DNA from 2 places in the Lysinibacillus sp. G01H genome. Region 2 is predicted to be linked to the other one. Evidence: riboswitches for the same ligand, from Rfam matches in the RefSeq annotation. Region 2 holds a riboswitch; the other holds the start of a gene.

Region 1 (8,838 bases), 1.1 Mb from region 2:
ACAATTATTTACTTGATGTCGTAAAATCTAGGATGAATTGTGATGAAACTTCACCATATATTTGGATATATACAACAGCTATTTCCCTCTATTTTTACTAAAATGACGTTGTAGATTTATTCATGATTCCCTTCTTTTCCGAGGTATTCCCCTCCATATACGTCTAATTGTTGTAGAAAAATAAAATTTTTTGTAGAAAATTTTAAAACAATGATTGAGTAGTATATCAATTTTCTGTATAATCAGCTTGTTTGACAATACTTTATATGAACTTGGGGGTAGACAATTGGGTAAAGCATTGATTATCGGAGCTGGCGGAGTTGCCAGTGTTGTGGTACACAAGTGTGTTCAAAATTCGGACGTATTTGAGGAAATTTGTATCGCAAGTAGAACTGTTTCAAAATGTGACGCTCTAAAAGAAAAACTAGACGGCGGAAAAACAAAAATTCATACTGCACAGGTAGACGCAGACAATACAGAAGAGGTTATTGAGCTTATTAAAGCTTTCGGACCAGATGTAGTGATTAACGTGGCTTTACCTTATCAGGACTTAACGATTATGGATGCTTGCTTAGCGACAGGTGTGCACTATGTGGATACTGCAAACTACGAGCCACCTGAAACGGCAAAATTTGAATATAAATGGCAATGGGCTTATAAAGAGAAGTTTGAAAAAGCTGGCTTAACTGCATTACTTGGAAGCGGTTTTGACCCAGGTGTAACAGGCGTTTTCACAGCTCATGCACAAAAACATGAATTTGATGAAATCCACTATATCGATATCGTGGATGCCAATGCGGGAGATCATGGATATCATTTCGCAACAAACTTCAACCCAGAAATTAACATTCGTGAAATTACAGCGAATGGTCGTTACTGGAAAGAAGGCGAGTGGATTGAAACTGCACCACTTGAGAAAAAAGAAGTGTATAACCTACCTGAAATCGGACCAAAAGATATTTACCTTCTATACCATGAAGAGCTTGAATCACTTGCAAAAAATATCAAAGGTTTAAAACAAATCCGCTTCTGGATGACGTTCTCTGAAAAATACTTAACACACTTAAAAGTATTAGAAAACGTAGGTATGACATCAATTGAACCAATCGAATTTGAAGGGCAAATGATTCAACCAATCCACTTCCTTAAAGCGGTATTACCAGATCCAGCTTCACTTGGACCACGTACAAAAGGTAAAACAAACATTGGTTGTATCATTCGCGGCCTAAAAGATGGCAAAGAAAAAACGTACTATGTGTACAACGTATGTGACCACGAAGAGTGCTACAACGAGGTTGGTTCACAAGCGATTTCTTACACAACTGGCGTACCAGCTATGATCGGTGCAATGCTTGTGATGAACGGTGAATGGCGTAAACCAGGTGTATGGAATGTGGAAGATTTCAATCCAGATCCATTCATGGATGCACTAAATAAATGGGGTCTACCATGGCAAGAAAGCCATAACCCAGAACTATTAGACCTTGATTTAGATGCAAAGGAATTAAGCCGATGAAACCAATTGATTTTTCAAAAGTTCCATCCCCTTCTTATGTAGTGGATGAGCGATTATTAACAAAGAATCTTGAGCTTTTAAAATCAATTCAAGATCGAACAGGCTGCCGCATTTTATTAGCCCTTAAAGGCTTCTCTATGCATTCAACATTCCCACTAGTAGGGGAATATTTAGCAGGCATTACAGCTAGCTCACTGCATGAGGCACGTCTTGGCTACGAAAAAATGGGCAAAGAAGTTCACGTTTATGCACCTGCTTATATTGAGCATGAAATGGACGAGCTTCTAGGCTATGTGGATCACATCGTATTTAACTCATTTAACCAATGGGCTCAGTTCAAGGATAAAGTGAAATCTACTGGTAAAACAATTGAATGTGGTATTCGCGTGAATCCTGAATACTCTGAAATTGAAACAGCGCTTTACGATCCTTGCTACACAAACTCTCGCCTTGGTACAACATTGGCTAACTTTGATAAATCACAGCTTGACGGTATCGATGGCTTACACTTCCATGCGATGTGTGAACAAAATTCGGATACATTAGAGCGTATTATTGAAGTAGTTGAGGAAAAATTTGGTGATGTTTTACACCAAATGAAATGGTTAAACTTCGGTGGCGGTCACCATATTACACGTGATGATTATGATGTAGAAAAACTTGTGAACATCATTAATTATATTCAAGAAAAGTATAACCTGCTTGTTTATCTTGAGCCAGGTGAAGCAGTAGCCCTTAATACAGGCTATTTAGTAGCAACGGTGCTTGATATTCAAGAAAACGGGATGGATCTTGCTATTTTAGATACATCTGCAACATGTCACATGCCTGATGTACTTGAAATGCCTTACCGTCCAATGATTATTGGTTCTGGACAAGCAGGTGAATTAGCACACACATATCGCTTAGGCGGACTAACATGTCTAGCTGGTGATGTGATTGGCGATTATTCGTTTGAACAGCCATTAAAACCAGGTGATCGTCTTGTATTCACAGATATGGCTCATTATTCTATGGTGAAAAACCATATGTTTAACGGTGTCAACTTACCATCTATCGTTTCTTATAATGATGAAGAAGGTATTAAAGTCATTCGCGAATTTAAATTCGAGGACTACAGCGGTCGACTGTCCTAATACCAATAGAAAAGCCCTTCCAGTTTAACACTGGAAGGACTTTTTTTATGGACGCATGGTCATCCAATTTTCCACATAATGAATGGCTACTCCATGAAAAGCATCGTTATTTGAAAAATGTTGCTGAACAAGTATAAGCTGTTCATTCATAAAGGCTTCTCCATTATCATAAAAAGTAATATTTTCCCCTTCTTCTGAAGCGCCTGTTTCTACACCAATTACAATTGATTTATTCACAGTGGAAGCATAAGCGATTTCATGTTCTACAATAGAGATAATATCTTTTGCAGCATCACGATAGGCCATGATCGTCACACTATCCACATGGTCAATGACCCAATCAGCTAATAACCCTTTTCCAAATTCGTTATTATACTGAACTTCATCAAACCAAAATGGCATATCTACTTCTAAAGTAAGTTGTAACTGACTTGCCTTCTCACTTGCTTTCATTATTAGTGTTTGATAGGTTTTTATCGTTTGTGCTTGATGTAAGCTCCATCCACTATTTAAATAAGGCTCTACATCAAGGTGAACCCCAGAAAATTGCTCAGATTCAGTTGAATTATCATTATATGTATGTAACCAATTAAACAATTCGTCTTGGCTTCGACTACCCTCAGCTGAAACCCAGCTTGCAGCACCATCCAATGCATAAATACGAATACCTTTGTGAGAAGCGTTACTAATAAAACGCTTATAGTCATCGCTCCCTATGCCTTGATCGATTTGCAGATAAACTTTATTAACATCGTTATGTTCTAAAAATAATAATATTTTTTCTTGATCATCCATGATAAGGGATGTATCCCACAGCCACGTAGCCTTTTCCTGTATAGCCATTGCATCAACCTTTCCACTTGATAAAGCTAATGAACTAATCATGAGGACGATTAGTACGGTCCATACTTTTAATTGTCTCTTCATACGAACTAACTCCATTCTACTCGCCACGGCTCCTAGAACAGAACCTGGCAACCTGACAATCATGCACTAAATTATAGTGTTTAGACTCATGGCTTGGCGCCCCTCCCTTTCGATGAAGTTTGCCTTTTTCAGTTTTTTCTTAATCATTATCATACGCGGTTAGCAATGGTTTGTCTGTAGGTAGAATGCATAATTGTCACATGTATGATCAGGTAAAAACGACAAAATACAGGTTAAATTTACTATTCAAACATAAAAAAAACGTAGAGTACTTAAGCCTCTACGTTTTCCTTTTCATTTTCAATCATTTTGTGTAAATAATTGATAATTTCCCTAATGCCCTCTAATGAATTAACCAGTATTTTAGGATCAACATATGTTATCATACGATTTTCAAGATTAGCTACCGCAGTAAAATAGCGTGTTTTACTATAATTGACTAGACCCAATTGCTGAAGTACTGATTCATCGAAATCAAGAATTTCTCGTGCTTCTGTAACAAGTAATCCATAATTAACCACATCAGTATTCAACACAATGATACGTGCGGTTGCTGTATTCGATGAACGATTGTACAGTATGCGTTCAAAATCAAGAACAGGTACAAGCTCACCGCGAATTCTTGTAAAGCCTAGAAGATAGTTAGGTAAATGAGGAATAGGTGTTACTTGCTCTAATTTTTCAATTGAAATCGCTTGCTCCACAGGCACAGCATACTCCTCTGTCCCACAAGCAAAAACGACTGCTTTGACACTTTCCATAGGGTCACATCCTTATTCGACTGTTAGTTTTTCGCCGATTCTTTGACGATTTCTACTAGTAAATCTGCTAATTTTTCAAGTTCTTCTACTGGTATTTTTTCATTTGTTGTATGGATATCCTCGTATCCAACAGATAAATTAACTGTAGGAATGCCAAAGCCTGCGATGACGTTTGCATCTGAGCCTCCACCAGAAATGCCTAGTGTCGGTGTACGATCAATATTGCGTGCAGCAGCCATAGCTACCTGAACTACTTTATCAGATTCCGTTACACGGAAGCCTGGATACATTAGCTTCACTTCTACCTCTGCACGTGCGCCTAACGAAGCAGCTACTTGTTCAAACGTATCTTGCATATGCTTTGTTTGCGCATCCAATTTAGCTTTGTCTATAGAGCGTGCTTCTGCAAGGATTGTCACTTCGTCACAAACAATATTTGTCGCTTGTCCACCTTCAAAACGCCCAATATTCGCTGTCGTTTCTTCATCTAAACGACCTAGTTTCATTTGAGCAATGCATTTTGATGCGACTGTTATGGCAGAAATACCCTTTTCAGGAGCAACCCCTGCATGTGCCGTTTTTCCAATAATCTTTGTGAAAATTTTCGCTTGGAATGGTGCTGCTGTCACGATACCACCCACTTTGCCATCGCTATCAACCGCAAATCCATATTTTGCTTTAATGTTCGCTGGATCTAACTCTTTAGCGCCAACAAGGCCACTTTCTTCACCAGCCGTAATAATAAATTCAATATCGCCATGTGCAATATTTTGCTCTTTCAAACGTTTGACCATCTCAAATAGAGCAGCTAGTCCTGCTTTATCATCGGCACCTAAAATCGTTGTACCATCTGATACGATATAGCCATCTTCACGTAAAGACGGTTTGATGCCTTTCCCTGGAACAACAGTATCCATATGAGAAGTGAAATAGATTGGCTCTACATCCAATGTGCCCTTTAATGTGGCAATAATATTACCTGCCCCATGTCCATTACGCGTATGTGCATCGTCTTGAATCACTGAAAATCCAAGTGCAGTTAACTTATCTACAAGAATTGGTGCTATTAGTTGTTCATGTTTTGTTTCTGAATCAATTTGTACGAGCTCAAAAAACTCTTCTACTAAACGACTTGTCATGTTGTAAAACTCCCTTAGTTTACGTGTATTTCCACGTTATAGTATATGTATTATTTTAGCACAACGTCAGAAGAGTTGAAATCATTGAACAATACTACCAAAATAAAAAGTCTGAGAAAAATCTCAGACTTTCCCATAGTGTTAAAGAACAAAACCATCAATAGAATTTTTTGAAAGGTGAAAATGGTTTCCGTTGCAGGCTACTTGCTTTCCTGTGGGCGAGCGCCGAGCCGCTTCCTCCGCTACCGCTCCGTGCAGGGGCTCGCCTGTCTCGCTATCCCACGGAAGTCAAGTAGCCTTCCACTCCAACCTACAAAATGTTAACTTTTTAGCAAAGGTTTTCAAATAAAGTGAAGGTTTTCACTACCCATTTTATGGAGGGGGGTTGTAACTAATCACTTCTTCGCAATGAAATTAAGAGTCTATTCTTTCTCTAATTATACAAATAATGGGTTAATTTGATTGCTACGGCTAGCTAGTATGAAAGATAATGAAAAGACACTTTGCCACATCGTTGATTTCCGTTCCGCCAGTGTCACTTCTAGGGGATTTAGCGTCACAGATGAGACCATGGAGCGAACGTAAGTGAGTGAAGCGGCTCATCGGACGCCCCCTGAAAAGGACACTGGCGGAACGGAAATCACACCCTCACCTTGCCAAAAGGTCTTTTTCTGCTAGTGACACGATCTTTTTTCAACAACATGAAAAAGCTGAGAAAAATCTCAGACTTTCCTTAGTCATTGACAATACGCTCTTTTTCTTTTTCTAATGATTGTAGGTAATTGACAGCTTTATTATGTTTATCCTGTAAGCGCCAAATCGTATTATGTACATCATCTTGAACACGTGAGACCTGTTCCCTTGCTGTTGAGATTTTAGAATGAACAGACCATGCTGAAAAAATATCATCAAAAAAGTAATCCGCAAACTTCACAAACCCATCTGTTTCAATATGCAACGATTTCGTAGACATTTCATGAACATCTAATAATTCATTATGAAACCGTTGTAAGGCAATTTGAGCACTGTGTAAATAGTTTTCAGACTGATCGAGCGCATCATGCTTTAAATGCGTAGCAATCAGCCCACCACCAAAAAATGTATCCCATGTGGAATACCCATTGGCCGAATGTAATGAAGCTGCTGCTTGCCCTAGCCTTGTAAGAGCTACTTCTCCCGCTTCCTCAGCCTCTTTAATTTCTCTAATGAGCTGCTTTGTTAGCATTTCCTCATGTGCTAAATGCTCTAGCCTTTCTGCTTGGGCAGCATCATGAATCTGTAAGTACTTCTTCTTTTTAAGATAGACCTGTTGAAGTGATTGCTGAAGCGCACTTTCATCAATCTGGGCTAGCTGATTCATCACTTGCACGTTGTCCTCTGCTAAATCTTTTTGCATTTTCTTTGCTTCATTTAGCTTTAATTCAAGTACTGCCGCCTTATCAATTTTTTCTGCCCTCAGTTCATCTTGTTGCCCTGTCCACGTACGAATCATATTCATGAACGAGAAACCATCCAATTTATCAAGTTTGGATCGAATTTGATGGAGTGCTGCCGTATGATTGTCTATTTCCTGTTGTGTATGTTTAATTTGCCCATCAATTAACTGATTTTGTTCGTTTAATCTAGATGCTTTTCTAAGTTGTGCATGAATCTTTTCTTGCTCTGTTTGTAATTGCTGCCATTCCATTCATCTCAACTCCTCCTATCTATCAGTACGGATGACAAACAAAAATGTTTCACTTTTTGGCAATGAAAAACCTAGCAACTTTTGAGCTGCTAGGCTTGTATTACTATTATAGAGGAATATTACCGTGCTTTTTCTCTGGACGTGTTTCATGTTTGTTTGACAGCATATCAAGTCCTTGAATCAGCTTGATACGTGTATCTCGTGGATCGATTACGTCGTCTACCATACCGCGAGATGCTGCAACATATGGGTTAGCAAATTTCTCTTTATATTCTTCGATTTTTGCTGCACGAGTTGCTTCTGGGTCATCTGATTTTGCAATTTCACGGGCAAAAATGATGTTTGCTGCGCCAGCAGCACCCATAACAGCAATTTCAGCATTTGGCCATGCAAATACAAGGTCAGCACCGATAGATTTAGAGTTTAAGGCAACGTAAGCGCCTCCATAAGCTTTACGTAAAATCACTGTAATTTTTGGAACTGTCGCTTCTGAATAAGCATACAGAATTTTCGCACCATGACGAATAATACCACCATGTTCTTGTTTAACGCCTGGGAAGAAGCCAGAAACGTCTTCAAATGTGATGATTGGGATATTGTATGCATCACAAGTACGAATGAAACGAGCTGCTTTATCAGAAGAATCGATATCTAAGCCACCAGCAAGAACTTTTGGTTGGTTACAAACAAGTCCAACTGATTCGCCAGCAATACGTGCAAAACCGACTACTACGTTTTTAGCAAACTCTGCATGTACTTCCATGAACGAACCTTCATCCACTACTTGCTCAACAACTTTACGAACATCATATGGACGTGTTGTTTCAATTGGCACTGTATCCACGATTTCTGGACGGTAGTCATCCCCTTCAGGTCTAGCTTGACGAGGTGCCTTTTCTTTATTGTTTTGTGGTAAGTAGCTTAATAGTTTTTTAATTTCATCAATCGCTGCCTCTTCAGAAGGAGCACGGAAATGAGCATTCCCACTGACCGCATTATTTACTTTTGAACCACCTAAATCTTCAGCAGAAATTTTCTCTCCTGTTACCGTTTCGATTACTTTAGGTCCCGTAATGAACATTTGAGATGTTTTATCCACCATTAGAATGAAGTCAGTAATAGCTGGAGAATAAACAGCTCCACCAGCACAAGGTCCCATAATCACAGAGATTTGCGGAATCACACCAGAATAAATGGCATTTCGGTAGAAGATATGACCATAGCCATCTAATGAAAGAACACCCTCTTGAATACGTGCACCGCCTGAGTCATTGATGCCGATAAATGGTGTACCATTTTTAGCAGCTAAATCCATCACTGTTGCCATTTTTTTCGCATGCATTTCACCAAGCGCCCCACCAAACACTGTGAAATCTTGAGAGAATAAGTATACTGGACGTCCGTTAATTTTACCGAAGCCAGTTACGACACCATCACCAGGTCCCTCCATTTTTTCCATGCCGAAGTCTACTGTACGGTGTGTAATAAATGGGTTAATTTCGAAAAATGTACCTTCGTCTAGCAACAAGTCTATACGCTCACGAGCAGTAAGTTTCCCCTTCTCATGCTGCTTATCGATGCGATCATAGCCCCCACCAAGTTCAATTACCGTTTTACGGTCATACAAGTCATTAATTTTGTCGAACATATCCATACTAATCACTTATCCCCT
Region 2 (8,838 bases):
TGTTTAACTCGGTTTCTGATGGGATTGTTTCTGGTTTTCGTGATATACGGCAAATGTCTATGATTCAATTTACAGCTGCTATATCAAATGGCAGTTCGGGTGGGGCCTTATTGGATATGTATGGTCAATTGGTTGGTCTGATTACTGCAGGCTTCGATGATGGTCAAAACCTTAATTTGGCTGTACCTGCCAATCTAATTTATCAGTTTGCTCAAAACTTTATAGAAATACCGAGTTGAATTTCCACTATTCCACCATTGCTTTTTATTTGGTAATCTTATAGAATGTAGAACGGTATAAATGAACGATATATAAATCCTTTAATACGGTCCAGAGAGGCTGAAAAGGGCTATGTGATATTTTTAAGCTAATATCTTTGCTTTGTCATGCCCTTTTGTCCTCTGTGACGGAAGGGCTTTTATTATTGTTCCATACTCCTCTTTTAAAGGGAGTCCTGTGAGGCTTCAAAAGAGAATGGACAAGACAGCTATAATCCATTCACTAAAAGAGATCGACAACTAGAAAATTGGAGGCTAAAAAGAATGGATTATCGTAAAAAAACCGTGGTCGCTTCAGTGGCAGGGCTAACGTTAGAAGGAATGGATATTATGTTCATTTCCTTTGCTATGACAATGATTATTGCAGAATTTAATATTGATCTTGCAACAGGTGGATTGATTTCATCCATCACGAATATTGGGATGCTACTGGGTGGTATTGTTTTCGGTGTGTTAGCAGATAAATATGGTCGAGTAAAAGTCTTTACGTATACGATTATTCTGTTTGCCATAGGAACGGCCTTAACAGGAGTAGCAACAAGTATTGAACAAGTTTATGTTTATAGATTTATCGCTGGTTTAGGTGCTGGCGGAGAATATGGTATTGGGATGGCGCTTGTGGCGGAGGCTTGGCCAAAGAATAAACAAGGCAGAGCATCCTCTTATGTCAGTGTAGGTGCACAATATGGGGTAATTTTAGCTGCTTTATTAAGTGCTATTATTTTACCAACTTTAGGGTGGCGTGCATTATTTTTTGTAGGATTACTACCAGTTATTTTCGCCTTTATCGTACGTAAAAATATTGATGAGTCACCAGAATGGTTAGCTGCGCAGAAACAACAAAATAATAAGTTAGCACAATTATTTGCTTCACCTCGTATCACCATGACAACACTTTCCCTAATTCTAATGGCTACTGTTCAAATTGCAGGCTATAATGGTCTGATGATTTGGCTACCTTCGATGTTACAGAAATCGCAAGGTTTATCGGTTTCAAGTTCAGCATTGTGGACAATTAGTACCGCAGTTGGCATGATTATTGGAATGCTGACGTTTGGTAGATTTATGGATCGTTTTGGAGCAAAGCGAACTTTCGGTATCTTCTTAGTAGCCTCTGCAGGTGCTGTATTCCTTTACTCGTTTGCAACAGGTGCAGTAGCGATATTAGTAGGCGGTGCGGTTGTAGGATTCTTTTCTAATGGAATGTTTGCAGGGTATGGTGCATTAATTAGTAGCTTTTATCCAGTACAAATTCGCAGTACAGCAACAAACACCATTTTTAATTTTGGACGAGCTATAGGTGGATTCTCACCAATCTTTGTCGGCTTTATTTTACAAAGCTACGATATGACTGTCGTTATGATTTACTTAGCAGCGCTGTATTGTATTTCCTTTATCGTCATGCTAACGCTTAAGAGCTCAGGTAAGGGATTGCAAACAGCATAATTTTATCGAGCACGAAAGAACGAATTCCACTTCTGCAAATGGGATTCGTTCTTTTCTTATTAGTATTTAATTATAATAAACCTTTTGAACGTTTTTCAGCGATTTCAACAAGGCGCTTTGTAATCTCTCCTCCAACGGAACCATTTGCGCGAGAAGATGCTTCTGGCCCAAGCTGAACGCCAAACTCTTGTGCAATTTCATATTTCATTTGATTGACTGCCTCATGTACACCAGGTACTAGAAGTTTATTTGAACTGCGGTTATTGTTAGCCATTGTTCTCACCTCCTTGACCTTAGAATGGTTGCGATTAAATTTTTCATACATTTAAAAAGTAGGAAATGCACACGCTATTTGCTAACAACAACAACTTGTGGAAAGCTAGCAATAATCAGCAAACTCTCTGTTATAATTAAGCCTGGCTCTTTACTATATAAGGTTAATTAAAGGAGGAACATAATGACAAATAATGATATCTTAATTCGTTTACGCTATGCGTTCGATATAAAAAATGTAGATATGGTAGAAATTTTCAAACTTGGTGGCATGGATTATACAAAGGAAGAAGTATTAAATATGCTAATTAAGATTAATGATGAGGAAGAAGCACCAGAAGAATACATCAAATGTAATAATAAAATGTTAGAGGCATTTTTAAATGGATTAATTACTTTTAAACGCGGGCCTCAGAAACCAAGGGAAGGACAGGCTGTTGGACCGTTACCTGTGTCAGGTAAAGAAAGCCCAAATAATATGTTACTAAAGAAAGTAAAAATTGCTTTAGCTTTAACAACTGAGGAGATGCTTGAAATTTTATATGACGGAGGCATTAAAGTAACAAAAGGTGAATTAGGTGCTATTTTAAGAAATCCAAGTCATCGTAATTATAAAGAGTGTGGCGATTCATTCGTACGAAATTTTTTAAGGGGCTTAACATATAAATATAGAGCATAATGCACAATCATAAAGTGCCATTTTTTTCTTTGAAACTCGTTGACAATTTGTGACGAAATTGTGTACAATAAATTTATCACAAAATGTTCACAAAAAAGATGAAAATTGTTCACAGACAAAGGGGTGCTTGTATGATTTATATTGACATCTTATTAGTAGCTATTGCATGTATTACAATGCCTTTTATTGTTGCAGTTATGTTAGATATTTTTTATGCGGAACGGAAAAAAGTGCGCTTTTCATTACGTCGTACTTCCGTATGGTATATCGCTATGTTTGCATTATCCTTTATACCATCCGTATTACTTGTCACACAAAACGTATAATTTATTCAAACACTTAGGGGTAAGTGAAATGAAAGTTGACAGCTACAACGCTAATTGAGGTTGTAGCTGTTTTTAGTTTGTTCAATAGATGAATAAAATTTCTATAATTAATAATGAAGGAACAGCTAGTATAAAATATGTATGTTTTAACTAGAGAGCATTGACTACTTTTACCTACTGTGTTAATTTTGGTAGGGAAATATAGGCAAATTTACTGAAAAGTAGAGACGCAAAGCTACAGGTCTAAGGCAATAAATGCTATGATGGCTGGGTTGCAAAAGAGTGCTAGTTGTATCATTCTCATTCTAGTTTTTGTTCTTTTATGCCTATTTCTTTTGAAATAGGCATTTTTTTGCAAGTAAAGTTCAAAGGAGGAAAAGGGGAAATGACGTTGTTAAAAAACACATCATTAAAAAATAAGCTTTTACTAACAGTCTCTATCGTTGTATTACTGCTTATCGCCATTATTACGACGCAAAGTATTAGTGAATTGAATAATCGGATGAATGTAGATTTGGAGCAAGAATTAAAAAGTGTTGGTTTATTAACAGCTATGAACTTAGACAGTGATGAAGTAAAAGATTTGCTGTCCGAAAAAGGGGAAACAAACGCAAAGTTTACAAAGATCCAAAAGCAACTTGATATGATTCAGGACCAGCAAGGTATTATGAGCTGGAGTTATATTTGGGATGTCAAGGATGAGGGTGGCGTCAATCCAATTGGCTATACCTCTAATCTAAATGAAGTATATGAAGCCGGTGAAATTTTTACTGATTTAGCGGATGAACATGTAGAAACAGCAAAATTAGCTATTGAAAATAATAGTACAGAGGTAACTGCTATTTTCGAGGATCCTTTTGGTTCTTGGAGAACGGTTTTTAGTCCTATTAAAGATGATAATGGCCAACTGATTGCCCTATTAGGGATTGATTACTCTGCTGATTATATCAATACGATTATTAAAACAAGTGTGATTAAGCAAATTGTCATTGCCATTATCGGCATTTTAATTTTATTAGTTTTAGTTTACATAATTATAGATCGACTATTAAAGCCACTGAAAAAAGTAGTGAACGTTGCCAATCAAGTGGCAAATGGTGAATTAATAGATGTTGATTTAGAGACATCGAAGGATGAAATTGGTAAATTATCTGAATCCATTCGTACAATGGTGGCTAATTTGCAACATATTATTTTAAACATACGCAATACATCCAATCACGTTTCTTCAGCAGCCAATCAATTAACGGTGCATGCTGGTGAAACTTATAACAGCTCAACAAATATTGCACTAGACATGAATCAAATTACTCAAAATGCTGAGGCCTCGATGACCATGACAGAGGAAACAGCCGCTGCTATGGAAGAAACTGCAACAGGTATTCAGCAAATTGCTGATTCTGCAAATGTAGCTGCGGAATCCTCTATTTCAGCATCACAGGCTTCTGAACGAGGCAATGAAGTTGTCCAACAAGTTATTGCTCAAATGGAGTTAATTAATGATTCTGTTGAACAAATAGGGACAACCATTAATGGACTACATGTTAATACGAAAAAAATAAGTGAAATTGTTAGCTTAATTACTGCTATTGCCGATCAAACAAATCTATTAGCATTAAATGCTGCCATCGAAGCGGCACGAGCAGGCGAACATGGTAAAGGCTTTGCCGTTGTTGCGGATGAGGTGAGACGCTTAGCTGAACAATCCTCTCAATCAGCAACAGAAATTTACAATTTAATTAGTTCTATTCAATCTGATTCAAACGCTTCTATCACGGTTATGGAAAAAGGCAAAGAGGATGTTAAGGTAGGGATGGCATTTACTAATGAAGTAGGCGAAATCTTTAAAGAAATTCTTACTTCATCAGAAGAAGTCGCTAGCCAAATACGTGAAATTTCCGCTGCTTCACAACAAATTTCTGCATCCTCAGAAGAAGTGGCGGCATCTGTAAATAATATTAAACAATCTGCAGAGCAGTCAGCAGAGTTCTCTTCAAATGTCTCGAAATCTACACAAGAGCAATTATCTACCATGCAGGAAGTAAAGGATGCCTCTTCATCACTGGGCAAAACAGCAGAAGAGTTGCAAGGTCTTGTGGCAAAATTCAAATTGGAGAATGATCATAATGGACATTAATTTTACAGGGAAAAATGTTTTAATTACAGGCTCTAGTAAAGGAATCGGTAAAGCCATTGCATTAGGCTTTGCACAACATGGAGCCAATATTTTAATTAATTATATTGGGGATGAGCAAGAGGCAGAAGCTGTACGTGCAGAAGCAGAAAAGTTTGGTGGGAAAGCTTTAATATTCCATGCTGATGTTTCTAATTCACAAGAAGTACAGGCGATGCATCAATTTATGGACGAGCATCTCGGGGAACTTGATATTCTTGTAAATAACGCTGGATTTGCACAGGGTTCCAGCATTACAGAATTAACGGATGAGCAGTGGGATCGTATGATTAAAGTTCATTTATATGGCTGTTTCTATAATTGCCGTGAAGCAGCTAAAAGAATGAAGGAACGTAATACAGGAAAAATCATCAATATTTCATCTGATATTGGTAGCTTGGGTTGTGAAGAATTCACGCATTATTCAGCTGCGAAGGGTGCTATCAATGCTTTTACAAAGGCTTTAGCAAGAGAATTAGCACCTTCTATACTTGTCAATGCAGTTGCTCCTAGTGGAACATTTACGGACATTCTACAAGAGTTTGGCGATAACTATGTGGAGGAAGAATCCGCAAAATATCCATTAAAACGTTTAGCTCAACCAGAAGAGATTGCGAAAAGTGTATTATTTTTAGCCTCTAATCATGCTGACTTCTATACAGGTCAAATATTAACGCCAAATGGTGGGGTCGTAATGAACGGATAATGGAAAACGAGGAGTAAATAATGTTAAATATTTTTATCTTTTGCTTATACTTATTATTTATCTATTATATTGGCTATAAAGGCTATAAGCGTGTCAACACAGCCGAGGATTTAATTGTTGCTGGCTGGAGCATGCCTTTATCCGTTGTAACGGGTAGTTTAGTCGCTGCATTATTAGCAGCTCCCTTCTTTTTTGCAGCGGTAGGCTCTGGCTATACAAGTGGTGGCTTTGAAGGTTCGGCAACAATGGGTGGTCTAGGGACTTGTATGATTCTTGGAGCACTCATTTGGACAAAGCCATTACGACGTCTAAAGGGCTGGACATTAGCAGATTACTACGGTTTACGCTATGGCAGTAAAAAGCTAGGAGCCTATACAGGGGTTGTTATGGCAATTGCTTTTGGTGTTTTTAATGCAGCGGCGTTAACAGTTGGTGGAACTTATATTATTCAGCAATTGTTGCAAATTGATTTTATACCTGCGGCGCTTCTATTTGTATCACTAACGGCTATTTATTCAGTTATTGGTGGTTTATGGGCAGTTGCCTATACTGAAATCGTACAAGGTGCGCTTGCAGTGGCAGGTATTTTGGGTATTACCATTTTTATTTTGTTTTACTATCCAGACGTTACATTTAATCCTGAGTGGTGGAATATCAGTACATTATTTGAGAAGGCAGGAGCAGAATTCTGGACTTTGTATCTTGTACTAGCACTTGGAGATATCCCTGCAGTTGACCTTGGGCAGCGGGTAGCTGCTGCGAAAAGTCCGCGAGTGGCACAACGAAGTATGATTATTGCTGGTATTATTGTCATTGCAATTAGCTGGATTCCAGGGATGCTAGGGGAAGCCTTTAAGTCTATTTATCCTGAGAGCACAAACCCGGAAACATTGATGCTTACCTTTGCACAAGGTTATTTTCCGCCTTTATTAGCAGCTATTTTCTTAACAGCCATGGCAGCCATGGGGATGTCTACAGTAGCTGCATGTTATGTAGCGACTTCAGGAATTGTGACAAAGAATATTTATTTAGATTTTATTAATCGTAATCCTGATCCTAAGAAGCTATTAAGATTTTCACGATCTATTATTCTAGCCAGTGCTTTATTAGGTTTAGTGCTAGCTGTAAGCTTCCAAAAAGTAATTGATTTAGCTTATTTAGCTTGGGATATTATATTCGTAACAATATTCTGGCCAATCGTTTTAGGACCATTTTGGAAACGTGTCAGTACACCAGCAGTTTGGGCAAGTATTTCCGTTGGCTTAGTTTATTACATTGTGACATCACTAACATTCGTACCTAGTCTGACAATCCAATCAGAAGGCTTCATAGGTCTATTAAATGAATTATGGCAGGCTCCTGTATTTTCGGGTGTTGTTATAACTGGTATCACAATTGTCGTGGTGAGTTTACTCGTTCCGCCATCTGAGCATGTTCTTGAGATGCACAAAATAGAAAAAGATAAAACATTAGACGACGTAAGTAGTAAAGAAGAGCTAATTGGTCGTTAAAAGCAAAAGCACGGATTCATTGTAAAGTTCAATGAATTCGTGTTTTTTATTAGAATGAAAAGATAGAATCAAGAATACTATTGCTAGTACATCATCTGAATTTTTCTAGTGATTATCTTGATAAAGGCGGGAATTGAATGAAAAATATTTTCTTCATTTTATTAGGGATTGTCTATCATTATCTAGCAAATGCCATTGAATTAGTCATTATTAAGCAACTATTTTTTTTAATTGGGCTGGCTTTAGTCGGTCTAGGGTGTATCCGTTATTTAAAAGAGCGTTATATTGCCATACAAACTTTGACAGCCATGACGGAAGCTAGTGAGGAGGAGATAATGGCTATTCCTCATACACATTGTACAGTTTCCAATGATGCTTTAAATGCTTTATTGTTAAATGAACAGACAAACACGCTTATTTTCGCACGAAGAGAAGCTTTAGACGAAGAACTAAAAATAATAGAGGTTCCATTTAACAGAATATATGAGGTTGCCATCATGGAAGATGAAGTATTTACGGTTAGAACAAAGAATCATCTAATGAGTGGTTCCTTACTTGCTGAAGCAGAGGAAGTAGAAGAAGAGGAGGTAGAAGAAGATACAATCTCACAGCTATCGTTAAAGCTAGTAGTAGATCATTTATCAGAACCTATTCAAGAATATATGTTCATGGATAATAGTGAAGATCCAATATCAAAAGAGGAAGATGACTATAAAGAAGCCATGGAGCTTTGTGAGAAATGGTTTCAAAAGATAAGTGTTATTATTAAACGTCATGAATTGGAACGCGTGCCCATAAGTCATTGGCAATAAGAGAGAAGGCTATCTCAAAATAGAAAAATTTGAGATAGCCTTTGTTGTTTAGATGATTAAATTTTAAATTGCTGTAGCTGCGTATTTAACTCCTCGGCCATTCCAGCAAGCTGATTTGCACTTCTAGCGATTTCATCCATTGTAGCGGCGGTTTCCTCAACAGTTGCTGTTGTTTGCTCAACGCCAGCAGCGGATTCCTGTGAAATGGAGGCCATATCATCAATAGAAGCATGAATGGTTTCCGAATTTTGAGCAAGCTGATTTAAATTCGTTGAAATGGTTGAAATATTATCAATCATATCTCCAACAGCATCAGAAATTTTTTCAAATGTTTCATTTGTTTCATCGAGCTGTGTTGTTCCTCTTTTTACTTCCTCATAGCCAGTCTGAAGGGCAGATGTTACATTGCCAGTCTCACCTTGAATACGATGGACAATTGTTGCAATATCCGTGACAGAGAACTGTACTTGCTCAGCAAGCTTTCGGACTTCATCTGCCACAACAGCAAAGCCCTTGCCATGCTCACCAGCTCGAGCTGCTTCGATTGCTGCATTTAATGCAAGTAAATTTGTTTGGTTTGAAATATCATCGATAACTGACACAAGTTTGGATATTTCAGCAGACTGTTCATTTA

The links. A riboswitch is a leader RNA that binds a small molecule or an ion and turns the genes downstream of it on or off. The one in region 2 is predicted to bind cyclic di-GMP.
Region 1: it holds a riboswitch for cyclic di-GMP, as region 2 does, so the genes downstream of both, PSR12_RS14730 (amidase) here and PSR12_RS20275 (methyl-accepting chemotaxis protein) in region 2, are expected to answer to the same signal.

Annotation. Positions count from the first base shown of each region.
Region 1 is NZ_CP118397.1:2,885,401-2,894,238, forward strand. Features, by position in the region: gene PSR12_RS14720 (saccharopine dehydrogenase family protein) at 287-1,516, shown strand; gene nspC (carboxynorspermidine decarboxylase) at 1,513-2,652, shown strand; gene PSR12_RS14730 (amidase) at 2,698-3,579, opposite strand; cyclic di-GMP riboswitch class I at 3,623-3,713, opposite strand; gene PSR12_RS14735 (chemotaxis protein CheW) at 3,852-4,340, opposite strand; gene PSR12_RS14740 (M20/M25/M40 family metallo-hydrolase) at 4,364-5,479, opposite strand; gene PSR12_RS14745 (hypothetical protein) at 6,213-7,166, opposite strand; gene PSR12_RS14750 (acyl-CoA carboxylase subunit beta) at 7,273-8,820, opposite strand; gene mce (methylmalonyl-CoA epimerase) at 8,826-8,838, opposite strand, start outside.
Region 2 is NZ_CP118397.1:3,974,280-3,983,117, reverse strand. Features, by position in the region: gene PSR12_RS20300 (trypsin-like peptidase domain-containing protein) at 1-239, shown strand, start outside; gene PSR12_RS20295 (MFS transporter) at 543-1,724, shown strand; gene PSR12_RS20290 (alpha/beta-type small acid-soluble spore protein) at 1,795-1,998, opposite strand; gene PSR12_RS20285 (YehS family protein) at 2,182-2,676, shown strand; gene PSR12_RS20280 (hypothetical protein) at 2,808-3,002, shown strand; cyclic di-GMP riboswitch class I at 3,197-3,282, shown strand; gene PSR12_RS20275 (methyl-accepting chemotaxis protein) at 3,388-5,139, shown strand; gene PSR12_RS20270 (SDR family NAD(P)-dependent oxidoreductase) at 5,129-5,881, shown strand; gene PSR12_RS20265 (sodium:solute symporter family protein) at 5,902-7,392, shown strand; gene PSR12_RS20260 (hypothetical protein) at 7,530-8,204, shown strand; gene PSR12_RS20255 (methyl-accepting chemotaxis protein) at 8,261-8,838, opposite strand, start outside.